Regions from separate parts of the Methylophilus sp. Leaf414 genome, predicted to be linked through region 2. Evidence: riboswitches for the same ligand, from Rfam matches in the RefSeq annotation. Region 2 holds a riboswitch; the other holds the start of a gene.
What was found. Region 2 has a riboswitch for thiamine pyrophosphate ahead of ASG24_RS01860 (TonB-dependent receptor). Riboswitches for the same ligand answer to the same signal wherever they lie in the genome.
Positions count from the first base shown of each region.

Region 1: another riboswitch for thiamine pyrophosphate. It lies ahead of thiC (phosphomethylpyrimidine synthase ThiC); the one in region 2 lies ahead of ASG24_RS01860 (TonB-dependent receptor).

Region 1 covers NZ_LMQQ01000002.1:239,198-249,556, forward strand. The annotation lists gene ASG24_RS05560 (PAS domain S-box protein) at 1-2,580, opposite strand, end outside; gene ASG24_RS05565 (hypothetical protein) at 2,792-3,199, opposite strand; TPP riboswitch at 3,349-3,463, shown strand; gene thiC (phosphomethylpyrimidine synthase ThiC) at 3,493-5,418, shown strand; gene ASG24_RS05575 (hypothetical protein) at 5,583-7,238, shown strand; gene ASG24_RS05580 (hypothetical protein) at 7,386-7,901, shown strand; gene ASG24_RS05585 (YaeQ family protein) at 7,949-8,488, opposite strand; gene ASG24_RS05590 (TetR/AcrR family transcriptional regulator) at 8,683-9,345, shown strand; gene ASG24_RS05595 (efflux transporter outer membrane subunit) at 9,332-10,359, shown strand, end outside.
Region 2 covers NZ_LMQQ01000001.1:391,192-401,550, reverse strand. The annotation lists gene hpnE (hydroxysqualene dehydroxylase HpnE) at 1-939, opposite strand, end outside; gene hpnD (presqualene diphosphate synthase HpnD) at 949-1,785, opposite strand; gene hpnC (squalene synthase HpnC) at 1,782-2,651, opposite strand; gene ASG24_RS01880 (S-methyl-5'-thioinosine phosphorylase) at 2,727-3,482, shown strand; gene def (peptide deformylase) at 3,516-4,049, shown strand; tRNA gene ASG24_RS01870 (tRNA-Ser) at 4,074-4,163, shown strand; gene ASG24_RS01865 (cupin domain-containing protein) at 4,240-4,515, shown strand; TPP riboswitch at 4,689-4,792, shown strand; gene ASG24_RS01860 (TonB-dependent receptor) at 4,889-7,003, shown strand; gene ASG24_RS01855 (YkoF family thiamine/hydroxymethylpyrimidine-binding protein) at 7,053-7,313, shown strand; gene pnuC (nicotinamide riboside transporter PnuC) at 7,349-7,957, shown strand; gene ASG24_RS01845 (hypothetical protein) at 7,985-8,860, opposite strand; gene ASG24_RS01840 (acyloxyacyl hydrolase) at 8,971-9,453, opposite strand; gene ASG24_RS01835 ([protein-PII] uridylyltransferase) at 9,741-10,359, opposite strand, start outside.

The sequences.
Region 1 (10,359 bases), on a different contig from region 2:
GATACGGCCATTCATCAGTTCCACCAGCTGTTTACTAATCGTAGTGCCTAGTCCGGTGCCGCCAAAACGGCGACTCATGGTGGCATCCGCCTGGGTGAAAGGCGCGAATATGCTTTCCAGACGATCGGCATCAATGCCGATGCCAGTATCTATCAGGTCAAACTGTATTTCTCCATGTGGCGTGGGGTAGACTTTTAATTCGACATAGCCGGATTCGGTAAACTTGACCGCGTTACCGAGCAGATTGGTTAACACCTGGCGGATGCGATGTTCAGCACCTTTGTAATAACCAGCGGCTTGCGGATCCAGTGATAACTTTAATTCGATCTGCTTTTTACGTGCTTGCAGCCACAACGATGAAATCACGCTATCGACCAGTTCTCGCATGGAGAAATCCAGTATTTCCAGTTCCAGCATGCCTTTTTCCAGCTTGGCGCTATCGAGAATGTCATTCAGCAAATGCAGCAGGGACTTGGCCGACTGGCTGATGGTCGACAAGTAATTGCGTTGCTCCTGCTGCATGGCGGTGTCGAGCAGCAATTCACTGAAACCGATAATCGAGTTCATCGGTGTGCGGATTTCATGACTCATATTGGCCAGGAAAGTGCTTTTTACATTGGCCGCCTCTTCGGCCTTATCCTTGGCCAGCAGCATTTCCTGTTCCATCTGTTTGCGTTCACTGATGTCGATCATAAACATCACCACTTTAATAACCTTGCCATCTATATTGCGGATCGGGCTGTAGGAGGCATGAATCCAGATTTGCTTACCATGTTTGCCATAGCGCAAGAATTCGCCATGCACAAACTCACCTTTTTTAAGCGAAATCCACTTTTGTTTATAGCGGTCTGTGGAGACAAAGTCGGGTGGACAAAGGATGGAATGATGGCGGCCGCGGATTTCAACCAGCTCATAACCGAGCAAGTCCAGAAAGCTGCGGTTGGCGTTCAGCACGAAACCATCAATGCTGAACTCGGCCATGCTGGTGGAGTTATTAATGGCATTGGCAATCCCTTCAAACTCCGCATTTTTGTGTTTGGATTCGGTCACGTCTAGCATAACCCCGTCAAGTGCCTCGGCCCTACCATCGTTGCTGTAAATGGCGGAGGCAAACTCCGATATCCACTTTTCATTACCATTGCGGTCAGTAATCCTGTATTCAATCGCATAGTTGGTACGGTTGCCAACCGCTGCTTCCACGATTGGTTGGATCCGCTGGGCATCGTCGGGATGAATCAATTGCGCAAAGTTAACTGACCCATTCAGGAAGTCTTCAACTGCCCAGCCGGTCATTTCCAGCGCAGCATCGCTGATCAGACGCATACTCCAGTTCTCATCCAGATTGCAGCGGAACGTCACGCCGGGGATGTTGTTCATCATGGAGCGGATCTGCTGATCTTTTTCGCGGATTACTTTTTCAATCGTTTTACGCTGCGTGAGGTCGGTAATAAATCCAACAAATAATCTTTCATTCGGCAGCTTGACCTCGCCCATTGCCAGGCGAATGGGGAATAACGTACCATCTTTTTTGATGGCATCTAGATCGTGGCCTTCGCCTAGCGCCTGCGCACTTACAGCATTGGTTTTAAAATAACGCCAGCGATTTTTAAAGTCGGGTTCGGGCATTAACATCGAAATGTTTTGGCCCTCAATGTCGGATTTTTGCCAACCAAACAGCCGCTCCACCGCTTCGTTGCAGGAAATAATCTGACCGCTGGTGTCGATTGTGACAATGCCATCCACCGCAGTATTCAAAATAGTCGATAATCTGGTTTCGCTGACCTGAACACTCGCCAGGGCCTGTCGGTAACTGATCAGCACATTGATTGCCGCGGCAATGATGCCTATCAATATGGTGACCAGCGTAATGCCTAGTGCCAGTGAAATGGATTGGTTATTCTCAGGATTGAAACCGGATTGTGCCTGCCCGATAAAGCGCGCAGAGGCCATGCCGGTATAATGCATGGCGGTAATGGCACTGCCCATTAACGCGCCGCCTAGCAAGATGCTTACTTTGGCTGGCAGCTTGCCTGTCTGGTTAAGGAAAATACCTGTCCATAATGAAAGGGTGGCCAAACTGATCACCACAAAGACAGACATCAATACCCAGGCCAGATCAAATTTGAGCACAGGCTCCATTTTCATAGCCAGCATGCCGGTGTAATGCATGGCACCGATGCCGGTGCCGACTGAGAGTCCACCTTTAATCAGTTTACTGTAATCAAGCTGGTTCTCTGTCATCAGGTTGAGTGCGTAATAGGATGCCAGGATGCCGGGCATCATCGAAATCATGGTGACTTCCGGGTTGTAAGTGACTTTTGTGCAGATTTCGTAGGCCAGCATGCCGATAAAATGCATGGCCCAAATGCCTGCTCCAAGCGAGATTGAGCTGGCGATAATGGAAAACTTCTGTGACACCAGCGAAGTTTGTTTTTGTGAAATGCGGGTTAGCTGTAGCGCCAGCACCGAGGTGCCGATGGCTACCAGCGCGGATAGTATCACTAGCCATGGATTATAAGTTCCATAGAGCAGGGCGGTGGGCGATCCTTCCCTGAAAAAGAAAATACTGTACCAATCCATGCGGTGATGGCCCTCAATAAAAAATGTTAATCGTGCTAGCGATATTTTATCTTGTGCACACGATAAATAATATTGAGAACAATGCTGTTTTTAAAGGCTATTTCACCATTTAGGTGATTGAAATACATCGGTATTTTGCATGTGTCGGAAAAGCAGAAAACCCCGCAGATGCAGGGTTTTTCTGGGGCAGGCAGTGCTGATTTTCAGGTGGTTAATGACACAGCACGTGACAAATCAGCTGGTAACAAATCGTCATAAAGCCGATGGTGGTCAGCATAAAACTGATGGCAGAAAATACCTTCCATTTCATTTTGCTCCAGAAATCGGTATCAAATGCCGCAATGGTGAAAATGGTCGGGTTGGTAAAGCCGCCGATAGCCATACAGACACAGGCAAAATGATGTAATTCAATGCCAGCGGTTTTGGATGCAGCAAAAAAGCCAAGTTGGAAAAGTGCCATCAAGGCGTAATCCACGTGGGCACGGATCATGGTTTTGTAATCGACCAGAAAGCCGCCATCGATTCCCTGAATAGGAAACCAGCGTGCAAAAGTCATCAACCATGCGGATAAAATTAAAGCGCTAGTACAAGCGACTGCGCCAATCAATAAGACGTCCATTTTTCTCTCCTGAGCTCTGATTTAAAAGGGTTTCCCATATTGTTATTGTGTGGGGAAATGTGATTGTAGACAGATCTGTCTGTCTGTCAATATGCGGCATTATTCAATGCATGAAAACTTGCGTTCTCCGGCGTTTTCGCGCACAATTCGTTCCTTGCTAGGGGTCTGTAAATCCTTCATTTCATTCGAAGTTTTTACAGTGAGAGTTACCCTTCGAACCTGATGCGGGTTATTCCGCCGTAGGGAATGCATATCTCCGCGCATCCTTACGTCTTTATCTTTTAAGGATGCCAATGAACGCCATAGACAAAAACCTTCAGTCCCAGACTCCGCAATCCCAGATTTCTCAAAGCAAAAATATCAAATTCGTCAACGCGGATGCCAAAGTTGATGAAGGGGCTACCAAACCTTTCGCTAAGTCACGCAAAATCTACATACAAGGTTCACGTCCGGACATCCAGGTGCCGTTCCGTGAAATCTCGCTGAGTGATACGCCTTCCAGTTTTGGCGGTGATGTTAACCCCCCGGTAGTGGTATATGACACTTCCGGCCCTTATACCGACCCAGCAGTAGAGATTGATATCCGTAACGGTTTGCCTGCTTTGCGCGCGCAATGGATTATGGAACGTGGCGATGTAGAGCAGCTGGATGGCCCGACCTCTGAGTTCGGTCAGCAACGTCTGATTGATCCCGAGTTGTCGCAAATGCGTTTCAACCTGCATCGCAAACCGCTGCGTGCCAAAGCTGGCATGAATGTCAGCCAGATGCACTATGCACGCAAGGGCATCATCACGCCGGAGATGGAATTTATCGCCATCCGCGAAAACCAGCGTCGTGAAAACATGAGCGAATTGCTACAAACGCAGCATCCTGGCCAGAATTACGGTGCCAGTATTCCATCTGTAATCACGCCTGAATTCGTGCGTGACGAAGTGGCACGTGGCCGTGCGATTATCCCTTCCAATATCAACCACCCCGAAATCGAGCCCATGATCATTGGCCGTAATTTCCTGGTTAAAATCAACGCCAATATCGGGAATTCCGCACTGGGTTCTTCCATCTCTGAAGAAGTAGAGAAAATGGTGTGGGGTACGCGTTGGGGCGGTGATACTGTGATGGATCTGTCCACTGGTAAAAACATCCATGAAACCCGCGAATGGATTATCCGTAATTCACCAGTGCCTATCGGTACCGTGCCTATCTACCAGGCGCTGGAAAAAGTGAACGGCAAGGCTGAGGACCTGACCTGGGAAATCTTCCGCGACACCTTGATCGAGCAGGCAGAGCAGGGCGTGGATTACTTTACGATCCATGCCGGTGTCCGCCTGGCTTATATCCCCATGACGGCCAAGCGTATGACCGGCATCGTATCGCGCGGTGGTTCTATCATGGCGAAATGGTGCCTGGCGCATCATAAAGAGTCATTCCTGTATGAGCATTTTGAAGATATCTGCCAGATCATGAAGCAGTACGATGTGTCGTTTTCGCTGGGCGATGGCCTGCGTCCTGGTTCTATCTACGACGCCAACGACGAAGCGCAATTTGCCGAGCTGAAAACCCTGGGTGAGCTGACGCAGATCGCCTGGAAACATGATGTACAGTGCATGATCGAAGGCCCAGGTCACGTACCTATGCACCTGATCAAGGAAAACATGGATCTGCAACTGGAGCATTGTGGTGAAGCCCCGTTTTACACTTTGGGCCCATTGACCACTGACATTGCGCCTGGCTATGACCATATCACTTCCGGGATTGGTGCGGCGATGATAGGCTGGTATGGCTGTGCCATGCTCTGTTATGTGACACCGAAAGAGCATTTAGGCCTGCCGGACAAAGAAGATGTGCGTGTTGGTATTATCACTTACAAGATTGCAGCCCATGCTGCCGATTTGGCCAAAGGCCACCCGGGCGCGCAGATTCGTGACAATGCTTTATCCAAAGCACGTTTTGAATTCCGCTGGGAAGACCAGTTCAACCTTGGCCTGGACCCTGAAAAAGCCAAGGAATTCCATGATGAAACCCTGCCGCAGGAGGGCGCGAAGCAAGCACACTTTTGCTCTATGTGCGGCCCGCATTTCTGCTCGATGAAGATCACGCAGGATGTACGCGACTATGCGGATAAACTGGGCGTGGATGAGCAGGCCGCTTTGCAAAAAGGCATGCAGGAAAAAGCGATAGAGTTCGTGAAAAAAGGCAGCGAGGTTTACCAGAAAGTTTGATTGCCCAAAAGGTTGTACAAACCCTGTAAATAAAACCGGCTAACCGCCGGTTTTTTATTGCTTTAAATTTGCTTATTTAATGAGCAAAGCTAGGCTTTTTCTCAACATTCAAATCAGTGTTTACGCGATATAGTCTACAGTCTACACAGCGCATATAGGGTTGCATGATGGCAGATAACCTGCAAAGCAGCATCGTAAGAGACTTCCGGCAAACATTGTTGTGGCCGATACAGCTGATGACGGAAAACAGCGATCCCTATGCCATGCATTGCCCGTGGAAGACCTTAAGCGCCGACCCTGAGTCGAAATGGGTGGAAATAAAGGACGAATTTTTACAGGATTCGCCTCACTTAAGCGAAGCACGCTATCAGGAGTTCGTCACCTTCTTGCCATTTGCGCAGCGTTTTTTATACGGCGAAGGCCGCCACGGTCGCGAAGCGGGTGGCTATGGCGAGTCGCCTATCCATATTTTTACCCGCAGCGATATCAGCCATGTCCGCATTAAATTGCATGACGAACCCGAAAGCCTGCTACTACGGGTTTCGCATGTAGAGCTTTATTTCTTTTTTGACATCGATGTCGCGATGCTGGCTTTCGAAGTTACCGGCAACGACTTGCCATTAAAATCTGCCATGGAGATTCTTTACCGTCTGGGCCGAACCTATCCCAACTATTGGGATGATACCGGCGAAGGCGGACACTGCGCAGAGCGCATTGAATGGCTGGATAAACAGGGTGGGGTCATTGCCCGCTCGGATTATGAAGACAAGGGGCGCTACCTTGCTTATGTGAAAGAAAACCATGTGCCGTGCGTGTCTTTACATTGGCTGGCGTTGCTGCATCCATTGGTGCCGCATTATTCCGGGCAGCAGGGCGCGCTACGCTACCGTGAAATAGAGTATCAGCGCATGCCGCTGATGGCTTACCTGTCTTTTGATGATGTCAGCCAGCTCAGCCGCGGTGATATGATCCGCCTGGGCCTGGTATGCCAGCCCTGGCATTCAGAAACTTTGCCCTTTACCGAACACTTTTTGCAGGAGTTTGAAAAAAACAACTGCTATGACCGCTACTGGGATGAGTCACGCGTAGACCCATGGAGCACAACGCGCATCATGTGCACCGGGCAAAATTTTGTGGTGGTTGGGAGCCATCAGCACCGTGTTTTTACCAATGAGAAAACCGGTATCAAGCGCCATTACCAAAACCAGTATTTCCTGCTGTTCCTGATTGCGCATTTCCAGAAAGCGGCCCTGCTGATGCTGTCTGACCGCATGGTGCAAGCCATCAGCCGGCTGGATATCCAACGAGAAGACTCGGTCAAGGCGTTCCGCGCGCGCATCCGCCATGCAACGGCAGTATTTTTAAGATTTACGCACCGCTACTGGTTTGAGAATGTGTCAGACCAGGCAGTCGCCAAAGACCTGTTTACCCTGATGCTGAAACAGCTGGATTCTGTGAGCCTGTTTGAAAAAACCCGCCGCCGCATTATGGATATGGCGGAATATCTGGAAGGCGAAGAAATCAAACGCCAGGCCGATACCGTGGTGCGACTTACAGTAGTCACCATTCTGGGCCTGATCGGCACCATGACCAGCGGACTGCTGGGCATGAACCTGATAGATCTTACCCAAAGCAATTTGATGGAAAAGGTGGCTTATTTTGCACTGGTGTTTATCCCGGTTAGCCTGCTTACGTTTTACACAGTGATTAAATCCAGAAGGTTATCGCTATTCCTGGACGCGCTTTCTAACGAAGGTGCAGGGCTGCGCTACAAGTTGAGCAAGCTTAAGAGTGTGTGGATGGGTAGGCTCGAAGATTAAAAATATCGATAAATTAAGCAGTTAGTACGTGATTCCTTGGTTTGAATCGAAAAGTGAGTTGCACTTTCACATGTGTTAAAAAGTGAATCTTTGGGCTGATACCTTATCAAAAATTACAACATGATGTGAATCGATGACGAGAACGTAATGAGACGAAAGCTCTATTTTGTTTTGCCTAATATCAACACTGCCCACATCATGATGGATGAGTTGCTGTTGGATAGAATTGACGAAAACCACATCCATTTTCATGCCGAAAAAGAGCAGGAATTGGGTAATTTGCCTAAAGCAGTCGCCATGGAAAAATCCGATGTTATTTATAGCGCCATGGGCGGTTTTTTGTTCGGCGCTTTATTTGGTTTGCTTGGTGGCGTATTGGCTTATATGGTGCCGTGGTGGTTTGGCGAAGTTTCGCTCACCGTGATCCCCTACTGCATCATATTAGGCGCGTTGGCTTGTGCTGCCTGGGCAGCTGCGGTGGCAACAGCGGCGCCCAGTTATCGTATCAGGTCGTATAAAAGCGCGATGGAACAGGGTAATGTACTGATGATTGTGTCAGTGCCATTGCGCAGGCTGAATGAGATTCGCCGCCGTTTAGCCAGCCGCCATCCGGAGGCTATTTACACTGGGATATGGCCTGCCGAGCATCATTTGTTTCCATAATAAAAAGCCAGCAGTGCTGGCTTTTTAGTATCAATGCAGTGATTGTCTCACTCAACTTCTTTCAAGCGGACAACTTCCAGCTCGAAACTACCGCCTTCATAACTCACCAGTATTTGCTGGTCCTGGATTGTAAAGCTGATCGAGAGGCTTCTAGCCGCAGCTGCCGCCAGTTGCTCGGTATCAGGCAGATTAATTACCGTGACATTGTCGAGCTTAAGTATCGCTTTACTGTTCTGTGCCCACCACATATCGGCAGTCCTGCCGCCATATAACACCTGCACCACATGTCTGGATCTGCCGCACGCTTTGCGGATTTCGCGCTCTTCCGGTAGCCCAACGCATATCCAGCGTTCAATCGCGCCTGTTAAGTCTTTTTGCCAAAGGTCTGGCTCATCTTCTTCGCTGAGTCCATTCCCAAATGCCAGGTTTTCATCGGCATACAGCACAAACGCCAGCAAACGGACCATTAATCGCTCATCCGTTTCCGAGGGATGTTTGGCCAGCGTAAGGTTGTGCTGTTGATAGTAATGCCTATCCATATCCGCAATGTTGAGGTCTATTTTATAGATGGTGGATTTCAGCGCCATGCCTGAGCAATCTCGTTTAAATTTAAGTGATGCGAGTATAGCAAACCCTGCATGACAAGCACCGGTAATCATCATCGGCACACTCAAGTATCAGGGCGGATACAACAAACTACTTGCGTGGTTAGAGAAAATGCTTAAAATAAAAATGAAACGTTTTATTTTTATTTATGCAGAATCCTACATTTTTATCCGCAATGGACATTTCACCCCATAAAGTTAAAGCTGGCCGCCCCAAAGCGGGCACCGAGCACGAACGCCATGCGTTGATGCTCGAGCAGGCATTAGAGCTGTTTATGGTTGAAGGTGTTTCACAAACCAGCGTTGCACGCATTGCGAACGTGTGCGGGGTTTCGACGCGAACCATTTATGAGCGCTTTGATAATAAATATGCGCTGCTAATTGCAGCGATCAAACATATGGTGGAAAAAGATGTCTCTGCCATGGTGCAAATCGATAATCTATCTAACCAGACGCTGCAGCAGGTGCTGACCGATATTGGCCGCTTTATGCTCAATCGAGTACTGGAACCGCGCATGTTGTCCTTCTTTAAAATTGGGGTGGCCGAAGCCTCGCATTTACCGGAATTAGCCCGCGCGATGAAAGCGGTGGGACCGGAGCGGATTCATCAAATGCTGTCTGATATCTTTAGTTTCTATGCCGCAAAAAACATGTTGCCGACCCTGGATTTCAAGCGCGCTGCCGAGTCTTATTGTGAGCTGCTGATTGCCTCACCGCGTCAGAAGGCTTTGTTTGGTGTGCTAGGTCCAGACTGGGATGCCGAAGCGCACCTCACTTTTGTGGTGAATTTGTTTTTGCACGGATTACAGGGAATGGAGCCAGCCAATGCGGTTAAGTAAACATTGGATTTGGCTATGCATACTGCCGCTGGCCGGATGTTCGGTCATTGATGAATATATCCGCCCCAACCCGATCACGGTTCAGGAGTGGCAAGCACCGTTACCACATAACGGCAACGTCAGTTCATTAACCAACTGGTGGGGGCAATTCAAAGATCCGGTGCTGGACCAATTACTGGCACAGGCACAAAAAGAAAGCCCTTCGCTGGAAATTGCGTTGGCTAATATCCGTACCGCGCGAGCTAACGTACTTTCCGCACGCGCGCAGGGGATTCCTGATTTAACCAGCACCGGTAGTATGAACCGCAGTAAAGGCGGTGGTGGCGGTGGAGCGTTCCCTGCTACTACGATTGAGATTGATTCGATTACGCTGGATGCCAGCTGGGAAGTCGATCTGTTTGGCAAAATCAAGGCAGCTAAACAAGCAGCCAAAGCACAACTGGAAGCGAAAAAAATCGCGTGGCACGATGCACGCCTGACGGTAGCGGCAGAAGTCGCCAACAACTACGTGAATTATCGTGCCTGCCAGGCTTCGGTGAATGCATTGCAAGGCGCATTTAACTCGCGGAAAGAAACCGCGCGTTTGACAGGCATTTCTGCCAAGGCCGGCTTTACTGCTCCATCTGACCTTGCGTTGGCAGAGGCAGCGACACATGCGAGTGAATCTACACTGGATGGTCAGCAGGCAGAATGTGAAGGTTTGGTAAAAGCGTTGGTTGAATTAACCAACTACCCTGAAGCTGAGCTTAAAGCTTTACTCGCCAAAGGCAAAGGCATGCCGCAACCAGCAATGTTTGAAGTCAATGCATTGCCGGCAAGCTTGCTGACACGACGCCCGGATCTGGCAATTGATGAGCGTAACCTCGCTGAAGCAAGCGCTAATGCAGGCGTAGCCAAAGCACAACTTTATCCAAGTTTGACATTGAGCGGTTCGATAGGTTATCGCCGCACCAACTTTGGCGGTACGGTCACCCGCGCTGACACCTGGTCATATGGACCTTCAATTAAATTGCC
Region 2 (10,359 bases):
GTCATACAATCCCATGACTGGGTAAGGTAGCCTGAAATGAGTGGAATATTGCAGGTACACCGTGGTGATCGGCTTGTATTCAAATGTTGGCACCGCAATGTCACTAGCCACGGTTTTCAATTGATGCGGGCCTACAGCCAGAATCACATCATCGAATAACTGTGTGCCTTCTGAGGTTTCCAGCACGCAATGAGAGTGTTCGTTTTTGACAGAAATCACAGGCGTGCGCAATGATACTTTGCCACCTGAGATGGTAATTTTCCCCAGCAAAGGCTCAATCAGGCTGCTGGATAAATCCGACTTCAGAATCAGAAAGTCACTGTCTGACCGCTTTTGCTGAAAGCTGTCACGCAATACATTCAGAAATACCTGCGCACTGGCAATCTGGATAGGGGTATTCAATGCGGCCAGGCACAAAGGCTCCCATAAGGCCTTGATAGCAGTTTCTGTTTGGTGGCCTTGCTGTAACAGGTTTTCAACAGTGGTATCTTGCGCTAATGTAAATGCAGATTGTTTTAACCACAACATCCAGCGGACGGCTCGCCATTTGCTGTTAACAGTCAATCCACGCGCGGTGAGCAATCCCCACAATAAATGCAGCGGAGCAGGTAACCAGGTGGATGTAACGAGTGACATGCGACCTGAGCGATGATGCATATGCAACGTCAGGGGTAAACGGATAAAGAGATGCTCAGTGTCAAGGCCAGCTTCAGCTAATAATGCCAGCGTCGCCTGATAGGCTCCTATGCATAAATGCTGGCCATTATCTAGCATGGCTTCAGCATGTGGCACACCACGCGCACGGCCACCGGCTTGCAGGGCAGCTTCAAATAGCGATACCTTATGTCCTGATTTCAGTAAGGTGTATGCGGCCGCCAGCCCGGCCAGCCCGGCACCGACAACCGCGATATTGCGGGGAGTAGGCGTGTGGTTAAGCATTCCAATGTATCAGCGGCGTTTAAACCATACGCCCAGGGCCAGTTTCAGTTTCCTGAAAGGGGGCAGCATGACTTTGTGGTTAAGCACCAGATTAGGGTCTTGCTTGATTTCCCGCAGTAGTGCGCGGTAAATGGCTGCCATCATCAGGCCAGGTAGCTGGGTTTTGATATCAGCTTCAGGCAACTGGTTGATGGCTTTGTCATAAAACATTTCTGCACGCTCAATCTGCTTGAGTAATAAAGCCTGTGTTTGTACAGAGGCCTGGCTTTGCAGTAACTGCTGTTCAGTCACACCCGCTTTTTCCAGTTCATCAATCGGGATATAAATCCTGCCGCGTCGCGCGTCTTCGCCAATATCGCGAATAATGTTGGTCAGCTGGAAAGCCATCCCCAGGTCATGCGCATAGCCCAGGGTGGATTTATCACTGTAGCCAAAAATTTGCGCCGAGAGCAGGCCGACGACGCTGGCGACGCGGTAGCAATATAATGCCAGTTGCTCAAAATCGGCATAGCGGTTGTACTGCGTATCCATTTGCATGCCATCGATAATTTCTATGAAATGCGCTTCTTGCAAGCCAAATTCTTCCACCACTGGCTTCAATGCCTTGGTGACCGGGTGCTGCGGGGTTTCATGAAATAAACGATGTATTTCCTGTTTCCACCATTGCAGCTTGGTTTGTGCGATCTGGTAATCCGTACATTCATCGACGACATCATCCACTTCTCGACAAAATGCATACAGCGCAGTCATTGCTTCACGTTTTTGCCTGGGCAAAAACACAAAGCTCAGTGTAAAGCTGGAGCCGCTTTGTTTTGTTTTTTGCTGGCAGTATTGTTGCGGGGTCATTGTTTAAACAGGGCTTTCAGCAAAATAATCGGCCAATCAAAAGCATTCAGTGTTGGACGGTGATGGTAAATATCGCCACGGCAACGCTTCAATTTGTAAATAATACGTTCGCCACCGGCGACTATCATGCGCAGCTCGAACCCGATACGGCCAGTCAAATGTCTGCCCAGCGGTTTACCGGCCTGCAATAATTGCTCGGCGCGGGCTACATTGTACAAAAAGAATGCCTGCCAGATAGCATCTAATCGTTGCTGGCGTAAATCCTGTTCGGTGATACCGGCAGCGAGCATTTCGTCCTGGCATAGATAAATGCGCCCGTTTAGGCCATGCTTTTGCAGGTCAATGGCAATGTCCTGGTAGAAATTAATCAACTGCAAAGCGGTGCAGATTTGGTCTGACCATTGCCGGTTTTGCGCTGTATCCGCGCCATATAATTGCAGCATCAACCTGCCAACCGGATTGGCGGAGCGGCGGCAATAATCCAGTAAATCTTCAAAATTGGCGTAGCGGGTTTTAACGACATCTTGCTTAAAGGCACTGATTAAATCCAGCAGGGATTGCACCTCAAGCTTGTGTGCTCTGACTACATGCTGCAACGTTTTAAACAGCGGCCGTTCAGCCTGAATATAGGCCTGGATCAGTAATAACTCATCTTCGTAGGACTGTAGTGCCTGCAAACGCTCCGATTCACTGGCGTCGCCTTCATCGGCAATATCATCGGCTTCTCGCGCAAACTGGTAAATCACACTAACTGCATAGCGTAAATGCGCGGGGAGCAACAATGAAGCTACCGGGAAATTCTCATAATGTGTCTGTGCCAGTGGCAGGCTGGCCGGTGTCTTCACTGGCTTGGAAAAGGCTTGCATGGCTTAAGTATGCCATAAATCCGTGATACGCTTACACCTTGGATATAACTAGCGTTAATAGAGAGAGATCATAGGATGTTAGGCATTATTGGGGGCACCGGGCTGACAGAGCTCACCAATCTGAATATTTCAAAACGCCTGATTGTGCGCACGCCATATGGCAAACCTTCACAGCCACTGGTTTTTGGTGAAATAAACGGTAAGGAAGTGGTTTTCCTGGCGCGACACGGCGGCGGACATACCATTCCACCACATGCAGTCAATTACCGCGCTAATATCTGGGCGTTGCATTCGGTAGGTGTGAGAGACTTGCTGGCAGTAGCGACAGTAGGGGGTATTTCACAAAACCTTATTCCTGGCGATATCGTTTTGCCTAACCAGATTCTGGATTACACCTATGGCCGGGATAACACCTACCACGACGGTGTGGAGTTGCCGGTAAGGCACATTGATTTCACCCAGCCTTATTCGCAAACCATGCGTGAGCGCTGCCAGAAAGCAGCTCTTGATGCAGGCTGTGGATTGGTGGAAGGTGGCGTTTATGCCTGCGTACAAGGGCCCCGACTGGAAACCGCCGCTGAAATTGACCGATATGAACGAGATGGCGCAACCGTTGTGGGTATGACTGGTATGCCGGAGGCGGTGTTAGCACGCGAGCTGGGTGTTTCCTATGCCGCGCTTTGCCCGGTAGCTAATTTTGCTGCCGGTCGCGGCGATAGCGCGCAAGCCATTCATTTTGAGCAGGTGATGCCTTTATTGCAGCAAACCATGGAAAAAGTGAAGTGTGTGATTGCGCAATATTTATCTGACCACAACTGCGCGACCGCATGATCTATTTTTCGATATATGTAATGGAGCCTGATCATGGCTATTAAACCAGTGCTCAGAATGGGCGACCCGGTGTTGTATCAAGTGGCTGAAAAAGTCACCGAGTTTGATACAACAGACTTGCATGCATTAATACAAGACATGCATGACACCATGACCGAGATGAATGGTGCCGGGATTGCCGCGCCTCAAATTGGCGTGAGTCTGCAGGTGGTCATGTTCGGTGTCGGCAAAAATCCGCGTTACCCGGATGCTGAGGAAGTGCCATTTACCATCCTAATTAATCCTGAGCTCATACCTGTTGGAAACGAAGAGGAAGATGGCTGGGAAGGGTGCTTGTCGGTACCCGGCATGCGTGGTGTTGTTCCAAGGTTTCAGCATTTACGTTATAAAGGTTTTGACCCGCAAGGTAACGTGATAGATCGCACTGTCAGCGGTTTCCATGCAAGGGTAGTGCAGCACGAATGTGATCATCTTTTTGGCATACTTTACCCCATGCGTATCCGCGATCTAACAAAATTTGGCTTTAATGATGTACTTTTTCCTGGAATAACACTTCCAGACGACTGATTGTTTGCTATAATTCTGCCTTCCGGAAGAGTGGCAGAGCGGTTTAATGCTACAGTCTTGAAAACTGTCGAGGGTTCACGCCCTCCGTGAGTTCGAATCTCACCTCTTCCGCCAGTTACCAAGATGCCGCATAAATGCGGCATTTCTATTTAAAGTTTTATAATCACTTTAATTTATTAAGGAATATGTCATGACTCAAATCATCATCGACCACAATCCATCTGAAGAAAAATTGAATGACCTGGGCGTAAAAAGCTGGAATACCTGGGATTGCGCACCTTCAAAATTCCCTCTGGATTTCACTGCGACTGAAAAAGCTTACGTGTTGGAAGGCGAATTCAAAGTGACTCCACAAGGTGGCGACACAGTAACAATCAAAGCTGGTGACTACGTTGAGTTTCCAAAAGGCCTGAAATCCCAGTGGGAAGTTGTAAAGCAATTGAAAAAACACTACAAACATTTCTAATAGATTGTAGTAGCAAGTATTCAATAAAAAAGCCCTGCATCGCAGGGCTTTTTTATTGAATCAATCTTTATCTTTAAATTTTGCAAAGTATGCAGAGTATTTAAACGCAATACAGCATCACTCTCTAGCAAAGTAATCGATATCAACCTACAATCTCATCCTGATTGAAAAATCAAATCGCCTTGGGGTGGCTAACACCTGAGATCTCGCGCTAGTGAGAAACCCAATGAACCTGACCCAGATAATGCTGGCGTAGGGACAGGCAGAGCATCTACAACGCAAATGTTTTTGGTTTGTTGTCCCTCAACAAACCTACTCACGTCATTGTCACTCTCCCCCTGTCCTTTTTATGTGTCTTATAGAAAGGATTTTCATGAAACCGATTACAAAACCCTTGTCCCTGATTGGGCTTTTACTGAGCACGCCATTGCTGGCCGCCGAAGATGATAAGGCAGTGAAGCTCCAGGACGTTGTGGTGAGTGCGGATTTCCGCCCTAGCAACGCTCAGAAAACCGCTGTCAGCCTGACTGAAATTGATAAAGAAACCATAGAGGCGCGCAGCGCGCAGCATCTGGAAGAAGTTTTGAATCTGGCACCGAATGTTAATGTGTCAGCAGGCGCATCGCGAGGGCGATTTTTCCAGATTCGCGGGATGGGGATACTCAGTCAATATGATAATCCTGTGAATCCATCCGTTGGTCTGATCATTGATGGCATCGACTTTAGCCGACTTGGCGGTGCCGCGACCTTGTTTGATATCGATTCTGTAGAAGTGCTGCAAGGACCTCAAGGTACAAAGTTTGGCCCCAATGCAATCGCTGGCGCGATTACTATGCGTAGTGCTGAACCTACCAAAGAATTTAAAATGCGTGCACAGGCTGGTGTGGGTGAATATAACACGCGTAATTTTGGCGTAGCAGTTGGCGGCACTATTGTTGAGGATCAGTTACTCGGGCGTGCTTCCATCTATACTCACAAATCTGATGGCTATATGCAGAACGACACTTTAGGCCGTGATGATACGCAAAAACAGGATGAATTAACGTTCCGCAGTAAATTCAAGTTATTTGCGACCGAGGATTTAACCTTAGATTTCACCTTGATGCATGTGAATGTGAATAACGGTTATGACGCATTTACCTTAGACAACTCAAGGCGCAGTAAATCTAATCAACCAGGTGCAGATACACAGAATACCAATGCTTTTAGAGTAAAGGCTAATTGGCAGGCCTCAGATGCGGTGATTATTCAGTCTGAAGCCACTTATTTAAACTCCTCATCGACTTATAGTTTTGATGGTGACTGGAGCACAGCAACTGATGGTGAAAAGTATAATCGTGACCGAGATAATTATTCGTTTGAGTTGCGTGCGTTATCTGACAAGGCTGGCCGTATTTTCAACGGCACAACCGATTGGACGGTTGGTATTTATCGCTTTGTGCAAGATGAGAATTTTAAGTCTTTTTCAGATTACAGAAGTACCTATGGGCCTACCTACTTGAATCAATTGGCGGGTGATTATAAAACTGAAAATACCGCGATATTCGGACAATTTGATAGTCATTTGACAGACAAATTAACCTTGGTTTCCGGTTTGAGAGTTGAGGATTTCAAGGCGAAATATTCTGATGCTGGCATCGTAGAGTTAGCACCAAGCAGTTTGCATAAAAAAGTGAATGAAACACTATTGGGCGCCAAGTTAGGCTTGAATTACCAGGCTAACGCGGATCAACTCCTTTATACCTCATTGACGCGCGGTTATAAGCCCGGGGGCATTAATAACAAGGCTGGTTTGCCTCAAAGTCAAAGACAGTTTAACACTGAGTATATGTGGAATTTTGAAACAGGACTTAAATCCAGTTGGTTGGATGGGGCCTTGATTACCAATCTGGCTGCGTTTTATGCAAAGCGTTTAGATGCGCAAACACAAAGCTCAGCACAAATACCTGGATCAGGCAGTTTTGTAGAGTTTTATGAGAATGCTTCCAAAGCTACACATCAGGGCTTGGAAGCCAGTGTGGACTGGTTTGTTACTGATAAATTTCGCATGCTGGGTTCACTAGGATACTTAGATGCAACATTCGATAATTATAGTTTTATTAAGAATGTAGCCAGTGTACCAACAACGATTAACTACGATGGCCGCCAAGTAGCCCATGCACCTAGATATACCTTGAATCTCGGTTCGGAGTTTTATGCCAATGCAGCCTGGACGTTACGCGCAAATGTAGAGGGTAAGTCAGACTTCTACTTTTCAGACAGTCACAAGGCAAAATCCAACGGCTATGCCTTATTAAATGCCAGTGCTGAGTATAAGTACGATAAGCACTGGAAAGTCAACGTGTGGGCGAGAAACATATTGGACAAAGACTATGCCACGCGCGGTTTTTACTTTGGTAACAACCCGGCCAAAAACTTTATAGATGAAAAATACGTTCAGTTTGCCGAGCCACGCGTTGCTGGTGTCACGGTCACTTACGATTATTAAATCAAAAGGCCGCCCTGGCCTTTAAACTATTTTACTTGTTGGAGTTTATATGCGTATTTCAGTCGATATCAGTTTATACCCTTTAACCGAAGGTTATGTAGAGCCTATTCTCGAGTTTATTAATAAACTCGAAGTCAATAAAAATCTGGTGGTAAAGCGCAACAGCCTGGCGACGCAAGTATTCGGTGAATATCGCGAAGTGATGGATTGCCTGGATGCGGAAATGGAAGCAGTGTTCAATGCGCTGCCACACAGTGTGTTTGTAATGAAGTTTATCGGCACTGACAGGGCTGATGTTGTTGATGTATAGCCACCATTTGTTAACTTCTTAGGTGCTTTCCAGCCATGAACCAAGATAATCTTCAGCCTGTCCTGACTGCATTTCAGCAAATGTCTTCATGGGAAATTGCCGCAGCCTTGATGGGTGTTGCCTATATTCTGCTGGCATCTAAAGAGTCGCAGTGGTGCTGGCTGTTTGCTTTCTTGAGCACGCTGGTTTACACCGCGCTGTTTTGGGAAGGTCAGCTTCCTATGCAGGCGCTGCTGAATTTCTATTATATGGGTATGGCGATTTATGGCTTTTGGCTATGGCATACACATGGCAAGCAAACTGACACGTTATCGATCAGCCGTTGGCCCTGGCTTTGGCATGTTGGTTTTATTGCTGTCGGCGTGGTCGTGAGTGCTATGGTAAGTGCCTATTTGCAAAAAAGCGGACAATCGCAAAGCCCTGTCTTAGATGCATATACGACGGTTTTTTCTGTCATGAATACCTGGCTGATCGCCAGGAAGGTGTTGGAGAACTGGCTATATTGGGCGGTGATTGATGGCGCTGCCACGCTTTTGTATATTCAAACAGGTTATTACGCTACTGCCGCTTTATTTGTGCTGAACACTATCCTGGCGATTGTAGGCTTTATCAGTTGGGTGAAGCTTTACCGGCAACAAGCTTGAATGCTAAAGGCGATAAAAGTGATTGATTTATATACGCTGCATCCACTTTGCCAAATCAGTTTCACCCAGTATATTCATCAAAAATAACAGTAGCTGGTAGCAGAGTGTATTGGCAGTGTGGTCAGGCCAGCTATGCGTTTGAATATAATGTTGCTTAAATAAAGCCAATTGCGCGGGTGTTAATACATATTCAAGTAAGACCAAATCCAGTGCACGTGGTGCAATCACGAACGCATCAAGATCAATCAGCGCCAGATTATTGTTGCTTAAACAACGGAACTGATCCCAACGCAAATCCAACATCACGGGGACGAATTCGATTTCCTGGATATTTTTTGCTTGCGCTAACACTTCAGTAAGTAACGGTTCAGCAATGGGCGCGTCGTGCTGCTCAAGCAAAAAAACTAGGGTTTCCCGCAAACGACTGGCCCAGTCTTTTGCAGAAAGTTCCGGCGCATGTAGCTTGCCCCAGCTGGCGTATGTGCATTGATGCAGTTTTGCGATATGTTCGGCTAACTGTATTACCCACAAATCGCCGATAAGCTCCGGTTTTACATCTTCCCCGGTTAAAAAACGGCTGATTACAAATCGATTGCTACTTGCTGAGGCAAAATCAGGCACGGTGAGGGCACCATTTCTTTCCAAAAAATTGTGCGTCAAATGGATAGTGCCCAAACTGTTTGGAAAGTCAGCGGCAAATAAACGGTTTGCGCCTAGCCAGAAGTGAGATTTTCCTATATTCGTCTGATTGCAAACTTTCAACACCATTTCACCATCCGCCGTTTGGCAATAAAACAGCTGATGCGTACTATCCTCAAATTTATTCGGGATAGCACTTGGTTGGGCAATCAGTTTCGGTAAACTGGCTTGTTCGAGTGGAGTGAGTTGCGGATAAGTAAACATGTGAGGCTATATTTTAAGCCATCATCGGGTTTAAATCATCCGCTGGTCACAAGTCGCTGGCGTGAGTATGGGGATAAAGCTGATGAATCGGTGCTATCGATATATTAAGGCTAGAATTTATAGTGCCAATAAACACTTAATACTTCAACGCCAGGGTTTTCATTGCCTAGATCGGCGTTTGATAAGTGGCTGACTGCCAGTCCAAGGCTTTGTTGATCGTTGATATCCTTGGCAATTTCCAATTGCGAACGAAACTCTAGCGGATGGCCCAGATCAAGATCGCTGCTGCCGCGGCTATAGTAACCGGCGCCCAGGCTGGGTTTCAAATGCCAGGTTTGAGTAAACTGCCAGTCGTACAACAATCCACCTCCCAGCCAAATAGTGCCGTCGGTGGTGGTTTGCACAGCCGCCCAGGGTTTAAGATTGTCCAGCCATATATTGGAATCAGCCTCATATTCCAGGCGAAAGTCAGCGGCAGAATGCGAACCGTCGAAATCATAACTACCGGCCGCGATTCCTAATGTGCCAGCTTGTGAGAGTGATATTGAAGATGCTGCGATAATAAGGGATACAATGAGATGGGCTGTTTTCATTGTTGTCATTAACCACGAGAAATAATAAGTTATAGTGGTTGAAAATATAGCAAGCAATGCAAAAATAAAGCTAGACCGATCTGTCTTCAGCAACAATGAATTTCATCTTTTTGTATTTTTGCCACATTCATATTGCTGTGTAATGTAGAAATGTTTAACCAAATAATTTATACGATAATTTTTTAACTTTATGAAATTTGTAGTTTTTTTAATGGCTAAATTGATAGGGATAGGATGCAGTTGAATGTGGTGAGTATGTGGGGTACTGTGATCCCGTATGAAGAATATCAAAGCTCGCTAAAAGCCGCTTTCAATGCGTCGATTTGAGTATCATCAAGTGGCTTTCCATCACTGGTTGAGATTAGAAAGCTATCTTCCACCCGATTGCCCAAGGTGTTAATTTTGGCATTGTGCAAAGCGACATCATTGTGTAGTAATGCCAGCGCCATACAGGCAAGTAACCCAGGCCGGTCATTGGCAATCACATCCAGCTGTTGAAACTGTTGTTGGTCGTTGTGCGTACTGGCAGGGCGAATGAAAATTTGCGTTGTTAATGGCATGTGTTTCACCTGCCGGCTGACGCGGCCCCGGATAGGCGTTGGAATCGCTATGGTGCCGGAAAGCTGTTCAGTCAGGCCTTGCTCAATATGCTTTAACAAGCCGTTGTAACTGATTTGATGCGTGTCAGGCTCCAGCACAATGAAGTTATCCAGCGCATAGCCATGAGCGGTGGTGTAGATTCTGGCCTGTACGATGTTGTATTGCATGCTGTCGAAAAAATGGCAAATACGGGCAAAAATCTCTTTCTGGTCCCGGCTATAAATCATGACCTGGATGCCGTCGCCTTTGGGGCTAAGTCTGGCACGCACGATGGCGGTTTCAGTTAGCATATGCGGGATGAGCAAG